3 regions of the Chryseobacterium amylolyticum genome follow, and region 1 is predicted to be linked to each of the others. Evidence: riboswitches for the same ligand, from Rfam matches in the RefSeq annotation. Region 1 holds a riboswitch; each other region holds the start of a gene.
The links. Region 1 has a riboswitch for cobalamin ahead of ACR1PO_RS22135 (TonB-dependent receptor plug domain-containing protein). Riboswitches for the same ligand answer to the same signal wherever they lie in the genome.

Region 1 (4,169 bases):
AAGTATTGATATAAGTAATCTTGTTTCCATACCCTGATGAAGCATTTTGTACGAAAATATTTCCTCCCGCTTCTACCGTTTTATCAGAAACTTCAGTCATGTTAATTTTGCTTACAAATGAATAATCCGAAGCTTTATACTTTGTTATACTTTGAGTATGTGCACTGAAATTGGTATTAGCAACATAGATAAAGTCATTAGCGAAAGCAATTCCTCTCGGATTATCAAGCTGTTGTGCGATTACTCCCAATTTCTTAAATGTGTAACGGTCTACTACAACAATTTTGTTTGAGTTATTCAAAACAAGATAAGCTTTATTTCCGTTAAGACCAATGGTCTGAAGAACATCACCCAGGATATCTTTATTGTTGTTATAACCATATACATCATCCTGCTTAAGGCTTAAATCTCTCGTCACGAAAGTTACTTTAGCTCCCTGGCTGTTATAATTACCTTCATTAGAGATAAAATATCCGTTCTGATAAGTGATCGGAGAAACTTCAAATTCCTCAGAATCACTTGTACATGAAGACATATTAAACAATAGTACCACTGCAAATAATACAGTTAAAAGTTTAGTTATTTTCATAATTTATTCAATTTTAATTATTAAAAATTTATTGCTGCATACACGCTATAGTTTCTTTTCGGTAAAGGATTGAAAGAAACGGTTTTATAGTATGTATTGGTTAGATTATTCACTTTAAACCCTAAGGTATACTTTTTTGCCAGGGTTGCAGAAACACCCATATTTAAAAGAAAATAAGGATCTATAGCTTCTGACCTTTTTTCATCACTTGTGGTGTAGGTAACCCCGTTCAGTAATGCCTGGGTAAAAAATTTAAAGAAACCATATTCATAATCCAGATTAACCGTTCCTCTGTGTATAGGAACGTAAGGTCTCTGCATGTTTGTTTCTTTATCAATAGATTTTGCATAATAATATCCTGCATTTGCATGGATTTTATGACTTCCAAGCTGTTTACTGAAAGAAAGCTGAGATTCCAGCCCGTAAGATTCTGCTTTATTGACATTAAAAGCCTGCCAGTACCCTTTAGCAGTTGGCAGCCATACAATAAGATCTGTAATATTCATATAATAAGGAGAAAGGCTAAGCCTGAAATCTCCTACTTTGAACTCATTAGTCATATCCACCTGAGTTGAGGTTTCCGGTCTCAGGTCTTTATTTCCGCCCGGTTCATAGTAAATATCATTAAATGACGGATATCTGAAATTTTTGGAGACATTAATGCCCACATCATACCATTTTGCAGCGCTCCATTTTCCGGAGAATGAATACATTAACGGTGATTTCACATCTTCCACAAAATCTTTTTTAAATCCACCTTCAAAACGCAGGTCTTTCGTTGCAAAATATCGCAATAGCCCTGAAACGGAACCTATATTTCTGCTGACACTGGATATTCCGTTCTGATATCCTTCTCCTTTATTGACCTGAAACTCTCCGATCAGATTAAAATTCCATTTTGAATTCAGGAAATAATTGAAATCATTTTTAAAAATATAATTTTTCCCGGTTCCACTGCTGGATTTAGGTTGGGTCAACGAACCGAAATACTGGAAATTCTCCTCTGTATAGGCAGCCTTAAAAGAGTTGCTGAACTTTGTTTTGTTCCAGTCCCAGGAAAGAAGGCTCCTTACGCTTTGCGTTTTATATTTAGTTTTTGTCCCTGTTTCCTCATACACCGGATAATGCTGTGAGGAATCAAAAAACTGGCTCTGCCATGAAATTTTATGATCGTTCGTAATTCTATAGGATGCCCCTACATTGAACGTTGTATTGTAATAATTCCCGTTTCTGTTGACATAGTTAAGGTCACTTACCTTATAATCATTTTCACTTACGGAGTAATTTCCTGAAGCTTTAAAGCTGAACTTATCATTGCTGTAAGAACCTTTTACAAAATTATTATAAGTATTAAAGGAAGCCACTTCAGAAAATAAAGAACCATGGAAACCTTTATTAAAATCGAGGGTATTATTCAGGTGAATGCTTCCCCCAATGGCTCCGCTTCCATAGACAACACTTCCGCCGCCGGCTTTTATTCCGATCTGATCATATCCGAACAATGCGATATTATTGATATCTCCCTGTCCGAGAAAATTGGAATTGATATTAATTCCGTTCCATACAAATGCAGTCTGCTGGGCGGTAGTCCCCCTGAAAGAAGGTGAAGAAACAGCGCCACGGCCATTTTCCTTAATAAATACCTGTGATTGAAATCTCAGAAGTTCCGAAAGGTTGCTGGAGTTCTTCTCAGCATCCTCTGCTGAAATTATTTTTACGGGATGAAAAAGTTTCACCCTGTTCATCTGGTTGTCGAAAACATAAATAGTGTCAATGGTTTTCTCTTGGCCAAAAAGAAAACAACCATACGATGAAAAAAGCAGTATTAAAGATCTTTTTATATCCATACCTTTTTACTTTTCCTCCGAAAGCAATATGTTTTTTGTTATAATCCTGGCAGGTCTCCTGACTTTCGCATTCTGCCCCTTCCCGTTGCTAAACAGTGGTTTTTTGCAGAAACTTGTGTTGCGATTTACAGTTGCGGGGACAGTCCGGGAGTTACACCCGATTCCCTTTTCATTCCAAAATACTGGAAACCAAAATTTTTGCAAAGATAGTTTTTTATGTGTATTCAACAAAAAACCGTGCTTCGCCTTAAAAATGTTATCTTTTGGGTATGTAAACAAAAAAGAACAGCCGCTTTCAATATTGAAAACAGCCATTCATCCCACTACTTTACTATTTATATATGTTATTTTTTGATAAATTTATAAGTCTGTTGCTTTTCTCCCTTCACAGAATATTCCAGAATGTAAGCTCCTTTTGACAAGGATGAAACATCAATTTGTCCTTCTACAGTATTGAATGATTTCACTCTTTGTCCAACCAAATTATAAATCTCTGCCTTGTCTATTTTTCCTGTCCCTTTAAAATATAGAATATCAGTAACCGGGTTAGGATAAATACCCATGCTGTTTTTTTCTTTTACCACATCATTCACAGATAAATATTCAGATGCATCCAGATAAAAAGCAACCATTTGATTGGAAGCATTCACACCCATTCCGGCAATTTTCTTTCCATCCTGAGAAATAGCCAGAGGAAGTCCCATCGTTACTCCATTGGTGGCAATTCCTAAGGATACCGCATAATCATTCAGATTAACTCTTCCGGTGGCAGAGGTCCATATAAAACCCTCGCCAGACATTGGAGGCGCTCCGAATGCTCTGTAATATCCAATAACTTTAGTTCCATCCCCTGAAATTCCTGTTGCTCCTCCCTTGAAACTGAATGATGCATTAGGATGCGTAATATAAGTAAGTCCGCTTACTGCATTCCAAACATAGGGATTAGGATTGGCTGAACCGATGATTGTACTTCCGTCTGCGGAAATACCTCCCGCTTCTCCAACATTATTTCCATTGTTATCTGTAATAAAGCTTTCTACTCCATCCTGCCATTTCGCACCACTCCTGGTACCGTTTGATTCGTCCTGCCATCCGACAATTACCGTTCCTGAAGCATTGATTGCGTTTGCCCTGGAGCTTCGTCCCTGAACAATACTTCCCAGATCTACCATTCCGTTTACTTCATCCCATTTCACAGCATGTGCGTTAGCTGCCGTAAGGAATCCCAGCCCCACAATTGTATTACCATTAGCTGTCATCCCCCAGGTAGAACTTACACTGCCATCCCAGCCGGCAGGAACCAGCCCTCCCCTGTTTACCCATGTGCCCGTAGCTACATCATAAGTCGAGATTTCATTGAAACCTGTTGCAGCATTTGTAACGGAAGATGAGATCTTGGTCCCGTCATTCGAAACTATGGTTCTGCCCGCGGCAGGATATCCGTTTGATATTGAACCTATCTGTACAAGTCCTCCCGATGCATTCCATTTATATATAGCTCCTGCACTTGTATGCAAGCTTACTACTCCATTATCTGAAACAGCTCCTACATTATAATTCCCCAGGCCTATTACAGTAAGCTGAGCTTTCACAATACCCAATTTCAGAAAAAGGCAAGCTGTTAATATTTTCATTGACATTTTGTAAAAATTTTTCATATTTTATTATATTTAGATTTTTTAATTGGTGAAAACAATATTAATATAATATTTACCACACCCAAAGAAATTGAC
Region 2 (4,169 bases), on a different contig from region 1:
ATGAATATTTTGAACAGCTATAAACACTTGCCGGTATTTCTTTTATTGGGCCCTTTATGCTTTGGGCAATATCAGTTTGAAATAAAAAATGTATCCAAGAAATATAACGCAATCATCCATGTGGAAAATTGTAATGATGGCCAATGTGGAGGAAAAGGAACGGTAGAATTGTTTGACAATAATAACAGCAAGGTACAGAGTTTTGTTTCTGATAACCTTGTTTTAAATCCGGAACATGGACAAAAATTGATTCCGGGGAAACTGATTCCTCTGGCAAATGACCAGCGTTCAGTCATTATAGATGATTTTAATTTTGACGGAACCGAAGATGTGGCGATAAGAAACGGGAATATGGGAAATTACAGCTCGGCTTCTTATGATGTGTATGTATTCAACAGCACAAGAATGGCATTTGTGAAAAGTGAAGAACTTACAGACCTGGGCTCGAGTGGTTTTGATTTTTTTGAAACAGACGCCAAACGCAAACGTCTTATTTCCTACGGTAAGTCCGGTTGCTGCAGGCTTTTTACAACAGAATATGCTGTCATTCCGAACAAAGGGCTGGACAGGGTGCTTGAAAAAGAGGAAGATATGACCAATGAGGATCAGGTAAGGGTAATAACGAAAGAAAAGATCAATAATAAATGGATTACCAAAACCAAGGTATATCCGGCAGATCAGTATAACAAAAATAAAAAGTAAGATGAAAATTCAGAAAGAAATCGATTTTATCCTGGCAGTGGATGCTCTGAAAAATGTGCAGCGAAGAAATTACAATGCTGACGATTCCCGGAGAGAGAATACAGCAGAGCATTCATGGCAGATCATTATCCTGGCTCAGATCCTTTATCCTTATGCCAAAAACCGTGCAGATATTGATTTACTAAGAGTAATAAGGATGCTTTCCATTCATGACCTGGTTGAAATAGAAGCCGGAGATACTTTTATTTTTGATGAAAAAGCAATGGTAGGAAAGTTTGAAAGAGAAAAGGCATCTGCCCAGAAGATCTTTGGGATTCTGGATGAACCTTTACGTACAGAGTTCTTTAATCTATGGCTTGAGTTTGAGGAAGAAAAGACTCCGGATGCTATTTTCGCCTGCGGGATTGACAGAATCATGCCGTTTATCTTAAATTCCCATACTGCGGGAAAAAGCTGGACTGAAGCAGGAGTCACAGAAAGACAAATCAGAAATATGCTTGAAAATGCGATCAGCAGGGCATCAGATGAAATGGGCGAGGCCTTTGAACTTTTACTGAACAGAAGTTTGGAAACGGAAAAGGTTTTGAAATAATTTCAATGAAAAAATTTCGGGCGGCCAGAGGCCGCCCGAAATTTTTAGTATTTATAGTATCTGAATTGGTTTCTTGAATTCATCAATCGCTACAAAAGTAAAATCACCTACAATAGCTTTTTCTCTTTCGTAGGAATACATCTGCTCCGTGTAAATTTCAACATTTACTTTCATACTGGTTTTTCCTACGTATGAAACCTTCCCGATCAGTTCCACAATAGTTCCGGCAGGAATAGGTTTTTTGAAATCGATTTTGTCACTGCTTACCGTTACCACTCTTTTTCTGGCAAAACGGGTTGCTGTGATAAAAGCTACTTCGTCCATCAGCTGCATAGCCGTACCACCGAAAAGGGTATCGTAATGATTGGTTGTGTTAGGGAAAACCGCTTTAAAGATTCTGGTTTCGGATGCTTCAATTCTTTCTTCTGTAGTCATATATCATTATTAATTAAAGCGAAATGAGAGATATCAAAACAACAGAACAATGACAGGAACTTTGGAAATTCCTGAAACAATTCATCAGATCAATACAACTTCAGATCGCGAAAGTTACATGTTAAGAAAAAGGCAGGTCTCCTGACTTGTAACATCATTTATCTCCTTCCCATGCCTCGCACAGTGGATCTTTGATAAAGACTTCAGTTACTTACAGTTGCGCGACAGTCCGTGATTTTCACACGGTTCCCTTTTAATCTGCAGTGATGCAGAACCAATTTCTGTGATGAATAAGTATTAAAACTTTTCGGATGCAAAAATAATGAATTTATTCCGGATTATGGAAAATAATCTGGCTGATTACCCTTCCTTTCTTGATGGTCCACAGCGTTGTATATCTGCTTTCTCCTGAACCGTTGATCATATAAAGAAAAATATTATCGTTATCAAGGGAAGTTACTCCGACGTTCTCAAAATCCATGGTAGGCTGGAACATGTTTTTGATGGCTTCCCTTACAAAAACAGAACCTCTTCCGGGTTGTTGTACCCTGATTGATTTGATTTCAGTCATCCCTTCGGGAAGATCATTTCCGATTCCCCAGGGTTTTACTTTGTCAATGGTAAGGAGCTTTCCTTCCGCATCTTTTTCCTTTTTACGGTATCCTGCATTGGAAGGATAGATATCAATCACCACTTTGCTTCTTTGGGCAGTAGGGATTTTAGGATCGGAATTGTCGGTGAAAATAAGTGATCTTCCGTTTTTAGATTTGGAAGGGGTATAGGCGGGAAGCTGATCAATATAAGCAATACGCTCTTTATTCACCATTCCTTCTTTATCAAGAGTTTCATAACGCACAAACGGCTTGTCATCATCCTGTTTCTCGGGATATTTGATCCAGATCCATTCTGTTTCTCCCGGAGCAGGCTTTACATAAACAAATACATCACCTTTGCGCATACGGATCTTATCTACAATTTTTCTGTAATTGTCTTTATGAACCCGCACATTGGCATATCCCTCTTCAGCTTTTACCACTCCGAAAGGAACTTTATTCTGCCCCTTTACAAAGGCTAAAGAAAAAATACTGAAAGCAGATAAATAGAATGCTTTGTTTATGAAAGTCATCATGAAAATTTTTTGATCCTTCAAATATATAAATTAAATGCTTTTCGGAAGATAATTATACCGCTGCAGTTCATTTAAATCTTGTAATTGTTTCAGATGGCCGTCTGAAAGCAGATACATAAGTTCAGAAATATCCAGAACATCTTTAAAATTATGGTCAGAAATAATAAATCCTTTATGGGCTGACTCCAGAAGTATATTTTTCTTTAGTTCTTCAGTAACCTTAGGAGAAAGACTATGAAATGGCTCGTCCAGTAAAATAAAATCCGCTTCAGAATAAATAATCATCAGGGTTTCAATGATTCTCTGCTCACCCTTGGAAAGGTTTTTAGGTTTTTCATGAAGAAAAGGTTGTACAAACTCTGAATTAAAAAGTAATTCAGTATTCTTTTGGTTACAAAAAAGGGGAATCAGGTTTTTGATTTTTATATATTGGGGTAGAAACAGCTCCTGTGGCAAATAGGAGATCCGGTTTTTTCTGTCGGAAATGTTTTTCAGAATAGTGTTGTCATATTTTATAAACTGAGTATCGCCATATTCAGTGCCGAAAATAATGTTCATCAATGTTGATTTTCCGCTTCCATTTCTGCCTAATAACCCTATAACCTGCCCTGTTTCGCATCCTATATAAATATCCTGCAGAATTTTCCTTTCATGGAAAGATTTTGTTACACTATCAATATGAAGCTTACTCATAAGAACAGTGTTATAGTTTTTACAAGAAATCCTGATAATATCGTTCCTGTCCAAAGAAAAGTTCTTGAAAATCCTGAATTAGCGTAAAAATAATATTCGCTTTTAAACCTTACTTCGTACATAAAGTAATGAAGAACCGGTAAAATTAAAAGAAAACTTAATCCAAATGTTTCAGTTCTGTAGGGGAGCAGAAAAGAAATAAGTAACGAAAACAGCAAGGTAGGAATGAGGGTTTTTTTATAAAAAATCCAAAGAATAGTAAAGTTTCTGACCATGTTCAATACTTTAAGAATAGGTATCCGATATTTAATATATGGAGGTTGGTTGTTTAAACTTTTATAATCGTTATTTAAACCACAAAAGGCACAAAAGTTTTAAACACTTCAGTTTTTTCAGAACCAGACCTTATGCATAATAAGTACACCTAAGTTTTGTGAAAATCTTTGATTTTCATCTTATGTGAACTTTTCTGCGATATCATTTTAAACTTACTTCAGTGAACTCAAGCATTTAGAATGAACCCTTTTGTGACTTTTGCGGTTTTGTAAAGTTTAAACAACTTTATGAATTCAAATATATTAAAAACCTTTATACAAGAGAAAAATTAAAAGATTCATT
Region 3 (4,169 bases), on a different contig from region 1:
TGAACAGCCCATCAGCCCGATTACAGATGTGAATGAAATGGACAGCTCTATACCGGAAGCGATTTCGAAAATAAAAGATGATCAGAAATATAAAAAACTGTTCCGAGAAGCTTATGGAGATGAAACCATTACCGGCGAAAGAATTTTAAAAGCATTATCACAGTTTATGGCTTCTTTAATCTCTGCGGATTCAAAATATGACAGATTCAGACAGGGAAAAGAGCAGCTTACTTCGGCAGAATCTCAGGGAATGGTATTGTTCAGACAGAAATGCGCTTCATGCCATAGCGGAGAACTGTTTACTGATGAAAGTTTTCGAAATACAGGAATGTATTACAATACAGAATTCAAAGATGCCGGACGTTACAGGGTTACCCTTAATCAGACAGACTGGATGAAATTCCGTGTCCCCAGCTTAAGGAATGTGGAATATACTGCTCCTTATATGCATGACGGAAGATTTTACACCTTAGAGGCAGTACTCAATTTCTATTCAGATCAGGTGGAAGATAATCCCAATCTTGATCCCCAGCTGAAACAGAACGGGCATGTTGGAATTGCCATGAACAGCCAGGAAAAACAATCCATCATTGCGTTCCTGAAAACATTATCAGATAAAAGTTTTATCTCCAATCCAAAATTTGCAGAATAAATTACAGAAGACATGAAGAAGATTATAATGATACTAAGTTTGATCCTGTTGAATCAGTATCAGGCGAAGGCCATAAGAGACAGCGCTTATATTGCTCCGGAAACTTTTAGCAGATTCGATTTTGATGATGATTGTGATGCGTGCGGTTGTGCAGCAGGAAACGGTTCTTCCGGTTTTGAATCTTTGCTGAATCCACAGTTTATCGGAATCAAATACTTTGCACAACATTACAAAGCCAAAGAAAATTTATTTGTAAAAGACCTTACGCAGGATCAGTATTTCAATACTTTACAGCTTTGGGGGAAAGTTCCACTGACTAAAAAACTAAGTGTTTATGCAAGTCTGCCCTTCCATTTCCATGAAAAACGGACCATGCAGGGAGATATCAAAATCAATGGAGTAGGGGATATGAATCTGATGGGAATTTACCAGCTGATGAATTCTAAAGATAATTTCCATCACCTGAGCGGAGGTTTAGGCGTGAAAATTCCTCTGGGAAAATTTGATGAAAAAGGAGCATCCGGTGTCAATCCAAGTTTTCAGCTGGGAACCGGAAGCTGGGATTATCAGGCTGCTTTGAATTATAAATTTCAAAAGAATAAGGTCGCAGTATTGGTCAATACAGACTATACGATCAAAACAGAGAACAAGAAAAATTACCGTTTCGGAAACCAATGGAACTATGCCGCAACAGGTTTTTATCAGGTTGCAGGAAACGAAAAGTCGATCTTTTCTGTAAAAACCGGAGTGCAGGGTGAAGTGTATGCACAGAATAAACAGTTTGATGAAGCCTTGCCCAATACAGCAGGAAGTGCTTTGTACGGAAAATTAGGCTTTGAAGCTTCCTATAAAAAGCTGAGCCTGGGAAGTGAAGTCATGCTTCCGATGTATACTCATCTGGCGGGAGGAGATATTGAAGCCAAATCAAGATTCAGTATTTTCCTGAATATTGGAATTTAAAAAGAAAACCCTCGTTGAAATCATGTTAAAGCTCCTTCGGGAGCTTTAATTGTTTATAAATCATGATTTTAGTTGGGTATTAGGAATAATTATTTATCTTTGCCGGAATTTGGTGAGCCGTAAAAAGCTCTTAAAAGGGAATCCGGTGAAAATCCGGAACAGACCCGCTGCTGTAAGCTCCGCACCAAAGTTTTTGAAGAAAAATATCCACTGTTTTCAGGAATGGGAAGGATTTCAAAAATGGAGTAAGTCAGAAGACCTGCCAGAAAATAATCGTTTGACGCTTTCGTGGAATAAAGCTTAGGACATCAATGATTCTGTGCAGTGACCGCTGTGCTTTATCCTTGTATTCTTATATCCATTAGCGTCATCATTATCCCTAAATGAGCTAATGGTGGCAAAACTAACTACTTCTGCAATTTATAAAGCTGTTTTCACTATACTGGTGTTAACATCCCATCTTGTGCTTTCCCAAACCAGAAAAAAAGACAGTCTTCAGGAAGAAACCATTAAAGGAATCAACCTTTATAAAAAGAATTTCAAAGAAATCCTTCCTGCACAAACTTTACAGGGCGAACAGCTGGAAAGACTGAACAGTCATTCTGTAGCAGATGCGCTGCGGTATTTTTCGGGTGTCCAGATTAAAGATTATGGTGGATTGGGTGGTTTGAAAACCATTAATATCCGAAGCATGGGAAGCCAGCATGTAGGGGTTTTTTATGACGGGATTCAGTTGGGAAATGCCCAGAACGGACTGGTTGATCTCGGAAGATACTCTTTGGATGATCTTGAAGAGATATCATTGTACAACGGTCAGAAAAGTGAGATTTTTCAGCCGGCAAAAGATTTCGGTTCTTCAGGGTCTATTTATTTACAGCCTAAAACGCCTGTTTTTAAAGGAACAAGAAAAACGAATCTTACAATAAGAGCAAAAAGTGCTTCCATAGACCTTTTCAATCCGTCATTCCGTTTGGAGCAGAAGATTTCAGAAAGGGTTTCTGCCAGCTTCAGTGGAGAATTTATGCAGAGTGACGGAATTTACAGATTTCGGTATGCCAAGAAATATCCTGACGGGCAGCAGGCTTATGATACCATTGCCAGGAGACAGGACTCAGATATCAAGGCAAAACGTTTTGAAACTTCTTTAAATGGAATTTTAAATAACGGAAGCTGGAATATCAGAGGGTATGGGTATATTTCAGACCGCGGAATGCCGGCACCTATAGTCAACGGACGTTTTGGAGGAAGAGGAGCGAGACTTTCTGATGAAAATTATTTTGTACAGGCCAAGCTGAGAAAAAAGCTGTTCCCGAAATTTGAAACACAGCTGAAAGCAAAATTCGCATACGATTATACCCATTTTATGGATACGGTTCGCTCACAGTCTGTCATTCATACCGATAACACTTATATTCAACGGGAGTTTTATATTTCCTCATCCAATATCTATTCAATCACACCCAACTGGGATGTCAGTCTGAGCGGGGATTTTCAGTACAATAATCTGGATGCCAATCTGGATAATTTTTCATATCCTACGCGCTATACCACATTGGTAGCGTTGGCAACAACCTATCAGTGGAACAGGTTCAAAATTCTGGGAAGCCTTTTAGGAACTTTTACATTTGAAGAAGTAAGGAAAAACAAAAGACCGGGAGATGCCAGGGAGTGGACGCCAGCCGTATTTATGAGCTATCAGCCGGAGATCATCCCGGAACTGACACTCAGAGCATTCTATAAACGGATTTTCCGGCTTCCAACCTTCAATGATCTCTATTATACCAATATCGGAAACACTTACCTGAAGCCGGAATTTACCAACCAGTATGATCTTGGATTTACCTATCAGAAGAATTATAGCAACCGTCTCGTTAAAACCTTTTATGCTAAAGTTGATGGTTACTACAATAAAGTACAGGATAAAATTGTAGCCGCTCCCAACGGAAGCATGTTCCGCTGGCTGATGATGAACCTTGGAATGGTTGAAATCATTGGTGCTGATGTGAATGTACAGACAGAACTTCAGCTGGGAAAAGTAACTCTTAGACCTTTGCTTTCCTATACTTATCAGAGTGCAAAAGATGTGAGTGATCCTGAAGATACTTTCTACAAAAATCAGATTCCTTACACACCATGGCATAGCGGATCTTTCAGTCTGATGGCAGATTATAAAGACTGGAGCTTCAATTACAGCGCAATGTACGTGGGAGAAAGATATGATGTGAACCAGGATAATATTCAGTACAATTATGTGCAGCCATGGTATACTCATGATCTCTCTGTTCAGAAAAAATTCAGCTGGGCGAATCATCAATTTAAAGTAAGCCTTGAGATGAATAATATTTTCAATCAATACTATGATGTGGTTATCAATTATCCGATGCCCGGAAGAAATTTTAAACTTATTCTAAACTTTAGCCTATGAGAAAACTAAACTTTTATTTTTTATTTCTTGTCTTAGCTTTTCTTACGTCATGCCGTACAGATGATATTATTGTCCGTCAGGAAGTGGTAGAAGGGCTTCCTTCAGAAAATACTGCAATAAAAGGCTTTTACA

Region 2: it holds a riboswitch for cobalamin, as region 1 does, so the genes downstream of both, ACR1PO_RS04640 (acyl-CoA thioesterase) here and ACR1PO_RS22135 (TonB-dependent receptor plug domain-containing protein) in region 1, are expected to answer to the same signal.
Region 3: it holds a riboswitch for cobalamin, as region 1 does, so the genes downstream of both, ACR1PO_RS11260 (TonB-dependent receptor) here and ACR1PO_RS22135 (TonB-dependent receptor plug domain-containing protein) in region 1, are expected to answer to the same signal.

The regions. Positions count from the first base shown of each region.
Region 1 covers NZ_JBPCHX010000011.1:29,702-33,870, forward strand. The annotation lists gene ACR1PO_RS22130 (YncE family protein) at 1-589, opposite strand, end outside; gene ACR1PO_RS22135 (TonB-dependent receptor plug domain-containing protein) at 610-2,436, opposite strand; cobalamin riboswitch at 2,468-2,645, opposite strand; gene ACR1PO_RS22140 (T9SS type A sorting domain-containing protein) at 2,781-4,070, opposite strand.
Region 2 covers NZ_JBPCHX010000001.1:1,063,847-1,068,015, reverse strand. The annotation lists gene ACR1PO_RS04650 (XAC2610-related protein) at 1-702, shown strand; gene ACR1PO_RS04645 (HD domain-containing protein) at 704-1,294, shown strand; gene ACR1PO_RS04640 (acyl-CoA thioesterase) at 1,346-1,729, opposite strand; cobalamin riboswitch at 1,844-2,023, opposite strand; gene ACR1PO_RS04635 (hypothetical protein) at 2,058-2,858, opposite strand; gene ACR1PO_RS04630 (ATP-binding cassette domain-containing protein) at 2,889-3,551, opposite strand.
Region 3 covers NZ_JBPCHX010000003.1:569,481-573,649, forward strand. The annotation lists gene ACR1PO_RS11250 (cytochrome-c peroxidase) at 1-652, shown strand, start outside; gene ACR1PO_RS11255 (transporter) at 665-1,612, shown strand; cobalamin riboswitch at 1,706-1,893, shown strand; gene ACR1PO_RS11260 (TonB-dependent receptor) at 2,004-4,037, shown strand; gene ACR1PO_RS11265 (YncE family protein) at 4,034-4,169, shown strand, end outside.